Linked DNA regions of Halorhodospira halophila SL1. The protein of the gene in region 2 interacts with the protein of the main gene of each other region in a pairwise test. Links are inferred from orthologs where the notes say so. Each region holds a gene or a part of one and is shown on either strand. Other genes may lie near its edges.

What was found. The genes of interacting proteins can lie anywhere in the genome.
Region 1: the proteins of ssb (region 2) and recO interact in binary tests that used the Escherichia coli proteins (3 or more experiments, as listed by UniProt). The link is inferred for Halorhodospira halophila SL1 from one-to-one orthologs.

Annotation. Positions count from the first base shown.
Region 1 is NC_008789.1:32,650-36,251, forward strand. What follows is about bases 1-2,999. They hold recO (DNA repair protein RecO), read right to left. Parts: upstream 1,853-2,999; coding sequence 1,148-1,852; downstream 1-1,147. Other genes in these bases: acpS (holo-ACP synthase), read right to left, coding at 13-393; pdxJ (pyridoxine 5'-phosphate synthase), read right to left, coding at 390-1,124; era (GTPase Era), read right to left, coding at 1,849-2,766; rnc (ribonuclease III), read right to left, coding at 2,759-2,999. Also shown: more of rnc, read right to left, coding at 3,000-3,463; lepB (signal peptidase I), read right to left, coding at 3,468-3,602. UniProt on the Escherichia coli protein: Involved in DNA repair and RecF pathway recombination.
Region 2 is NC_008789.1:2,394,815-2,399,549, reverse strand. What follows is about bases 848-3,577. They hold ssb (single-stranded DNA-binding protein), read right to left. Parts: upstream 2,589-3,577; coding sequence 2,106-2,588; downstream 848-2,105. Other genes in these bases: uvrA (excinuclease ABC subunit UvrA), read left to right, coding at 2,812-3,577; HHAL_RS11040 (heavy metal translocating P-type ATPase), read left to right, coding at 848-2,006. In the rest of the region: more of HHAL_RS11040, read left to right, coding at 1-847; more of uvrA, read left to right, coding at 3,578-4,735. UniProt on the Escherichia coli protein: Plays an important role in DNA replication, recombination and repair. Binds to ssDNA and to an array of partner proteins to recruit them to their sites of action during DNA metabolism. Acts as a sliding platform that migrates on DNA via reptation.

The sequences.
Region 1 (3,602 bases), 2.4 Mb from region 2 along the record:
TCTCCATGTCGATCAGCCGGTTACCAGGATCACGAAAGCTACGGCGTATTCCCGCTCGTCACTCAGGCTCAGGGCTGCCTCGCTGACGCCCAGGGCCACCGCCCGTTCGGCCGCCGCGCCGTGGAACCGCAGCGACGGTTGCCCCCGGACATCGTGGACCACCTCGAGGTCGCGCAGGGTCACGCCATCGCTGAACCCGGTTCCCAGGGCCTTGGAGGCCGCCTCCTTGGCTGCGAAGCGGCGGGCCAGAAACGCCGCCGTGGCGCCGCCCTCCCGAAAGTTGAGAAGCTCGGTCGGGGCCAGGATGCGTTGAGCAAACCGCTCACCGTGCCGCTCCAGGGCGCGTTCGAGCCGCACCACGGCTACGATATCCGTGCCGATGCCGGCGATCATGCCGCCGACCGCATGAGGCGCTTCATCTCGGCGACAGCCGGGGCCAGTCCCTCAAAGACCGCGCGGGCGACAATGGCGTGGCCGATGTTGAGCTCGGCCATGGCGGGCAGCGTGGCCACCGCCTCGACGTTGTGGTAGTGCAGACCGTGTCCGGCATTCACCTGCAGACCGGCATCGCGGGCCCGTGCCGCAGCGACCCGAAGACGCTCAAGCTCGCGGTGCTGGATCTTGGCGTCCGTGGCATCGGCGTACGCCCCGGTGTGCAGCTCGATCACCGGCGCCCCGGCGGTCGCTGCGGCGTCGATCTGCTCCGGGTCCGGGTCGATGAACAGCGAGACCCGGATACCGGCCTCGCCGAGGCGGCGACAGGCCTGCTCCAGCCGCTGGACGTCTCCGGCGACGTCCAGCCCGCCCTCGGTGGTCAATTCGGCGCGACGTTCCGGCACCAGGCAGCAGTCTGCAGGAGCTAGACGCGTCGCGATGCCGATCATCTCCTCGGTGACCGCCATCTCCAGATTGACGCGGGTTTGGACGTGGCGCTGCAGCTCCTCGACGTCACGATCCTGGATATGCCGACGATCCTCGCGCAGGTGGACGGTAATCGCATCGGCACCGCCGCGTTCGGCCTCGGCCGCGGCGTAGAGGATATCCGGATAACGCGTACCGCGCGCCTGACGCAGCGTGGCGACGTGATCGATATTGACACCGAGTTGAATACGCCCTGTGGACATAGGTCTCCCAGAATGCCGTCCCATCAATCGCGCAGCGAGCGGAACATCTCGCGACTGCGCAGTCGGCGCCCACCCAGATGCTGCTGGATCACCGCCCGCATCAGCCGCCGCGCCTCGCTGCGCACCGGTTCTTCAGACAACCCCTGCCCTTCCGTGGCCGCTAGTGCCAGCAGTGTGGCACCACTGACCTCCACGCCGCACTCGCCCGTGCCTGCCCGGTCCGCCCCCCGTTCCGGGGAGTAACGATATCGCGCCTGCGCCACGACCGGCTCGCCGTGGACGTCCTGTTCCAATTCCAACCCGTAGCCGCTCTCTTCAAGAAGGGCCAGCTCGAAGCGCCGCAGTGCAGGCTCCGCATCGTCCGTGGCCAGGCAATCCACGGCTACGGCGTAGCGTTCCCACGTGCGCGGGTGCGGGTCCTCACGACGGGTCAGGGCCAGCAGAACTTCCGCCATGTAAAAACCGCACGCCAGCGCCCCGCCCCGCAGGGCGTAACCGCGTCCTGCCTGATCGACGGTGGTCAGAGTCTTGAGGTCGCCGCGCCCACGCCAGCTCACCTGAAGCGGGATGAAGGGCTCGAGTTGCCCGCTCCAGCCCCGTCGCCGCACGCCGTTGGCGACCGCGCCGATGCGTCCATACTCTTGGCTGAACAGTTCCACCAGGGTGCTGCTCTCCCGAAAGGCGCGGCGGTGAAGCACCCAGGCCGGCTGCCCCTGCGCGCCGTTCAATCCGTATACCCGAGCTCGTCCAGCGCCCGGCGATCGTTCGTCCACTGCTCCTTGATCTTGGTCCAGAGTTCCAGGTGGACCCGCTCGCCGAGCAGGTTCTCCATCTGCAACCGGGCGCTGCGACCGATCTTCTTCAGCCGTTCTCCGCCGCGGCCGATCACGATCGGTTTCTGCCCATCGCTCTCGACCCAGATGACCGCCGCCACGCGGGTCATGCCTTCCTCACGGTGAAGCTGTTCGATCTGCACGCTGGTGGTGTACGGCAGCTCGTCCCCGAGGTTGAGCATGAGCTGCTCGCGGACCAGCTCACCGAGCCGGAAACCCAGATCGCGATCGGTGATCTGATCGGCCGGGAACAGCGGCGGACCCGACGGCAATCGCTGGATGGTCTCCCGCTCCAGGGCGTCCAGGTTCTCCCCGCGTGTCGCCGAGACCGGCACCAGCGCAGCGAAATCCCGCTGCTCAGCCAGCCACTCCAGATGCGGCAGGAGCAGTCGCTTGTCCTGGACCCGATCGACCTGGTTCACCGCCACAATTACCGGGGCGTCCACGTCAGCAAGGCGCTCCAGGACCCGCTGGTCATCTTCCTTCCACTCGGTGCCGCGGACCACGAAGACCACCACATCGATGTCTTCCAGGGCACCGTGAGCGGCACGATTGAGCTGACGATTCAGGGCCCGCTTGGCGGACTGATGCATGCCCGGGGTGTCCACCAGCACCATCTGAGCATCGGGACGATTGAGCACGCCGAGGATACGATGGCGCGTGGTCTGCGGCTTGCGCGTGACGATGCTGACCTTCTCGCCTAACAAGGCGTTGAGCAGGGTCGACTTGCCGACGTTGGGCCGACCGACGAGGGCGCACAGGCCGCTGTGCTCCACTGTCGGGATGGCATCACTGGATGGTTCATTCATGCCCGGACCCTCCTCCTTCCGCCGACTCGGCTCCGATTTCGACCAGCATCGCCTCGGCGGCCCGCTGCTCGGCCTGCCTGCGGCTGCCGGCCTCGCCGAGGGTCGTTTGTTCGCTGTCGCTGAGCCGGCACTCGACCTGAAACCGCTGATGATGGGCTCGCCCCCGGACATCCAGGACCTGGTAACCCGGCAGCGGCCGGCGAGTCGACTGCAGAACCTCCTGCAGACGGGTCTTGGGATCCTTGAGGACCGCCTTGTCGGGCAGGCTCTCCAGTCGTGAACGGTACAACCCGGTGATCACCCGCGCTGCGGTTTCGAAACCGGCGTCCAGATAGACCGCGCCGAACACCGCCTCCAGGGCGTCGGCAAGGATGGAGTCGCGCCGGTGGCCGCCGCTTTTGAGTTCGCCGCCGCCCAGCCGGAGGTGGTCGCCCAGCTCAATATCCCGAGCGATGGCCGCCAGGCTGGAGCGATTGACCAGGCTGGCGCGGAGTCGCGACAGAGTCCCCTCGCTATCCGTCGGTCGCCGATGGAACACTTCGTGGGCGACGACGAAATTCAGAACCGAGTCACCGAGGAATTCCAGACGTTCATTGTGCCGGCCACCGGCACTTCGGTGCGTGACCGCCTCCTGGAGGCGCTCCAACTCCAGGAATTGGTAGTCGAGACGCTGTTGCAGGCGTTCCAGATCGGACATGGGCTTATTCGATCCGCTGGCCGATACGGTCCCAGGCGATACCGCCCTCCTCGCTGTCCCAGCTCATCCAGATCAGGAACGCGCGGCCGGCCAGGTAATCGTCCGAGACCGGTCCCCACATGCGGCTGTCCGCGCTGCG
Region 2 (4,735 bases):
GCGATCTCTGGCGTGATCTGGTCATCGCCGCCACGCTGACGATCCCGCTGGTCCTGGTGGCCATGGGCCCGATGCTCTGGCCGGCCCTGGCGGACGCCATGGCCGCCCTGGCGCCGGAGCGCGCCTGGCTCTGGGTGGAGTGGGCACTGGCCACGCCGGTCCTGGGCTGGGCGGGGCGGCGGTTCTTCATCCACGGACTCCCGGCGCTGCGCCGCCTGGCCCCCGAGATGAACACCCTGGTCATGCTCGGCACCTCGGCGGCGTGGTGCTACTCCACCACCGTGCTGATCGCCCCCGGGCTGTTCCCCGAAGGGGCCCGCGGTGTCTACTTCGAGGCCATCGGCGTGATCATCACCCTGGTCCTGGTGGGGCGCTATCTCGAGCTCAAGAGCCGTGGCCGGGCCTCGCAGGCCATCCAGCGGTTGATGGCCCTGCAGGTCCCGACCGCGCGCGTCGAGCGCGACGGTGTGGTCAGCGAGGTCGCGGTCGAGGAGGTCCGGCCCGGGGAGCGGGTGCTGGTGCGCCCGGGCGAGCGGGTGCCGGTGGACGGCGAGGTGGTCGAGGGCTCGAGCTACATCGACGAGTCCATGGTCACCGGAGAGCCGGTGCCGGTGGGCCGGGGTGCCGGGGACGAGGTCATCGGCGGCACCATCAACGGCAGCGGCGCCTTTAGCTTCCGCGCCACCCGGGTCGGGGGCGACACGGTCCTTGGCCAGATCGTGCGCATGGTCGAGGGGGCCCAGGCCTCCAAGCCCCCCATCCAGTCCCTGGTGGACCGGGTGGCCGGCGTCGTCGTCTGGGGGGCCATCTTCCTGGCCCTCAGCGCGGTGGTGCTGTGGACCGCGCTCGGGTTCGGCATCGACCACGCCCTGGTCGTGGCCGCGGCGGTGCTGCTGATCGCGTGCCCCTGCGCCATGGGCCTGGCTACGCCCATGGCCATCATGGTGGGCACCGGGCGTGGCGCCGAGCAGGGCATCCTCTTCCGTCGCGGGGCGGCCTTCCAGGCCTCGGCCGGCATCGACACCGTGGTGCTGGACAAGACCGGCACCCTGACCGAGGGGCGCCCGGCGCTGACGGAGCTAGTGCCCCGGGGCGGCTGGCAGTACGACGAGGTCCTGGCTCGAGCCGCGGCGGTGGAGGCGCACAGCGAGCACCCGCTGGGCGAGGCCGTCGTGGCGGCCGCGCGGGAGCGCGGGCTGGCGGTGCCCGCGGCCGAAGGGGTCGAGGCCGTTGCCGGCTTCGGCATCCGCGGCCGGGTGGCGGGGGCCGACGTGGCCATCGGCGCCCGGCGCTATATGGAGACCCTGGGGGCAGCCATCGAGCCGGATCAGGCCGAGCAGGCCGATGCCCTGGCCCGGCGCGGCCGGACGCCGATGTACGTGGCCATCGACGGGCGCATCGCCGGGCTGATGGCCGTGGCGGACCCGATCAAGGAGGGGGCCAAGGACGCGGTGGTGGCCCTGCAGGGGATGGGTCTGCGGACGGTGATGCTCACCGGCGACGACCGGGCGACCGCCGAGGCGGTCGCCGCCGAGTTGGCCATCCGCGAGGTCCGCGCCGAGGTGCTGCCTGCCGACAAGGAGACGGCCATCAGCGACCTGCAGGCCGAGGGGCGGCACGTGGCCTTCGTCGGTGACGGCATCAACGACGCCCCGGCGCTGGCCCGGGCCGATGTCGGGGTGGCCGTGGGCACCGGGACGGACGTGGCCATCGAGGCCGGCGACGTGGTGATCATGGCCGGCGACCCGCGCAGCGTGGCGCGGGGCCTGGGACTGGCCCGGCAGACCTTCCGCACCATCCGGCAAAACCTGTTCTGGGCCTTCGTCTACAACGTGACCCTGATGCCGGTGGCTGCGGGTGCCCTGTACCCCTTCTTCGGGGTGCTGCTCTCACCGATGATGGCCGCCGGGGCGATGAGCCTCTCCAGCCTGCTGGTGGTCACCAACAGCCTGCGCCTGCGGCACACGGCCTTGCCGGCGCAGGAGGCGCTGCCGAGTCCGGCCTGATTTGTAGAGGCGGGGCTGGGTTGGGAGCACCCGAAACTCCGAGGCCCGCACTGGGCGGGCCTCGGGGTGGGTCGATCGGCTGTCGCTGAAAAGTCCCGATCAGAATGGGATATCGTCGTCGAAATCCGCCGGGGCTTCCTGCATGCCGCCGCCGCCACTGCCACCACCGGCGTCGCCGGCCGGGGCCTGAGCCGGGCGCTGGTCGCCGCCGCCGCCCATGGGCGCGGCACCGCCCCCACCGCCGCGGCTGTCGAGCATCTGCATCTCGTTGGCGACGATCTCCGTGGTGTACCGGTCCTGGCCGTTCTGGTCCTGCCATTTGCGCGTCTGCAGGCGGCCTTCAATGTAGACCTTGCTGCCCTTGCGCAGGTACTCGCCGGCGATCTCGCCGAGGCGGTTGAACATGACCACGCGATGCCACTCGGTGCGCTCCTGCTGTTCACCGGTCTGACGGTCGCGCCAGGTGTCCGAGGTCGCCAGGGCGACGTTGGCCACCGCGCTGCCCGACGCGGTGTAACGGACCTCGGGGTCCCTCCCCAGGTTGCCGATCAGGATGACCTTGTTGACGCCTCTGCTGGCCATGGCCGTGCTCCTCCGAAAAGTCTTTAGTGAACAGTGGGATGGGGCCGCGTCGCGGCCGGCGAAGCGGGGCGGCCACGCTCCGTGTCTGCCGCCCCACAGCTGGCCTCAATGTAAAGGTTTTGCCGGTCCGGCGAAACCGGCCGCAGCAGCGCCGGCGGCCTGACATGTCGTCCCTGGCGCGGTACCTTAAACGGTTCGCCGGCCACATCGCGTCGAGAGCAGCATGGACCATATCCGCATCCGCGGCGCCCGCACCCACAACCTCGACAACCTGGATATCGACATCCCGCGCAACTGCCTGGTGGTGATCACCGGGCCGTCGGGGTCGGGGAAGTCGTCGCTGGCCTTCGACACCCTCTATGCGGAGGGGCAGCGGCGCTACGTAGAGTCGTTGTCCGCCTACGCGCGGCAGTTCCTGTCGATGATGGACAAGCCCGACGTGGATCACATCGAGGGGCTGTCGCCGGCGATCTCGGTCGAGCAGAAATCGGCGTCCCACAATCCGCGCTCCACGGTGGGCACCGTGACCGAGATCCACGACTACCTGCGCCTGCTCTTCGCCCGGGCCGGCATCCCGTACTGCCCCGAGCACCAGGTCGCCCTGGAGGCGAGCACGGTCTCGGAGATGGTCGATCGCATCCTGGCGGAGCCGGAGGGGAGCAAGATGATGCTGCTCGCCCCGCTGGTCGACGGGAGCCCCGGCGAGCACCGGCGCACCCTGGAGCAGCTGCGGAGCCAGGGGTATCTCCGGGTGCGGATCGACGGCCAGGTGGTGGAACTCGATCCGCTGCCCCAGCTCGACGGCGACAGCGCCCACGATATCGAGGCGGTCATCGACCGCTTTCGGGTCCGCGACGATCTCGCCGGGCGGCTGGCCGACTCCATCGAGACCGCCCTGCGCATCGGCGAGGGGGTGGTGCGGGTCGCCTGGATGGACGAGCCGGAACGCGAGGCGCTGGTCTTCTCCGCGCAGCACGCCTGCCCGGAGTGCGGCCACGCGGTGGAGCCCCTGGAGCCGCGGATGTTCTCGTTCAACAACCCTCAGGGCGCCTGCCCGACCTGCGACGGGCTGGGGACCCAGCACTTCTTCGACCCCGAGCGCGTAGTCAGCCGGCCGCAGCTGACGCCGGCCGAGGGGGCGATTCGTGGCTGGGACCGGCGCAACCTCTACTACTTCGCCATTCTGCAGGGGCTGGCGGCGCACTACGGGTTCAGTCTGGAGACCCCGTGGGCCGATCTGCCGGAGTCCACGCGACACTGCATCCTCTACGGCTCCGGCGATGAGGAGATCGTCTTCCACTACCCCGGCCGCAATGGCCACACGGAGCGCGTTCATCCCTTCGAGGGCGTGATCCCCAACCTGGAGCGGCGTTTCCGGGAGGCCGAGTCCGCCACCGTCCGCGACGAGCTGGGTCGCTTCATGGCCCAGCGCACCTGCCCGGAGTGCCAGGGCGGTCGACTGAATCAGCGCGCCCGCAACGTGCGGGTGGAGGGCGTCGCCCTGCCGGATATCGCCGCGCTACCCATCTACGTCGCCCGGGAGCGGGTGCGGGCCCTGGAGCCGGATGGGGCCCGCGGGGAGATCGCCCGGCCGATCCTCGAGGAGATCCGGCAGCGCCTGGGCTTCCTGGAGGATGTGGGGCTGGGTTACCTGACCCTGGACCGGGCGGCGGAGACCCTCTCAGGCGGCGAGGCGCAACGCATCCGCCTGGCCAGTCAGATCGGCGCTGGCTTGGTGGGGGTGCTCTACGTCCTCGACGAACCCTCCATCGGGCTGCACCCCCGGGACCACGATCGGTTGCTCGACACCCTGCGTCGGCTGCGGGATCTGGGCAACAGCGTCATCGTCGTCGAGCACGAGCCGGACGCCATGCGCGCCGCCGACCACATCATCGACATGGGGCCGGGCGCCGGGATCCACGGTGGCACGGTGGTGGCCGCCGGTACCCCGCAGGCGGTGGCCGAGCACCCGGATTCGGTCACCGGGGCGTTCCTCAGCGGCCGGCGCACCATTGCGCTGCCGCAGCGCCGGCGTCCTCCGGAGGACGAGCGCTGGGTGCGGATGACCGGCGCCCGCGGCCACAACCTGCAGGACGTGACCGCCGAGATCCCCGTGGGCTTAATGACCTGTGTCACCGGGGTCTCTG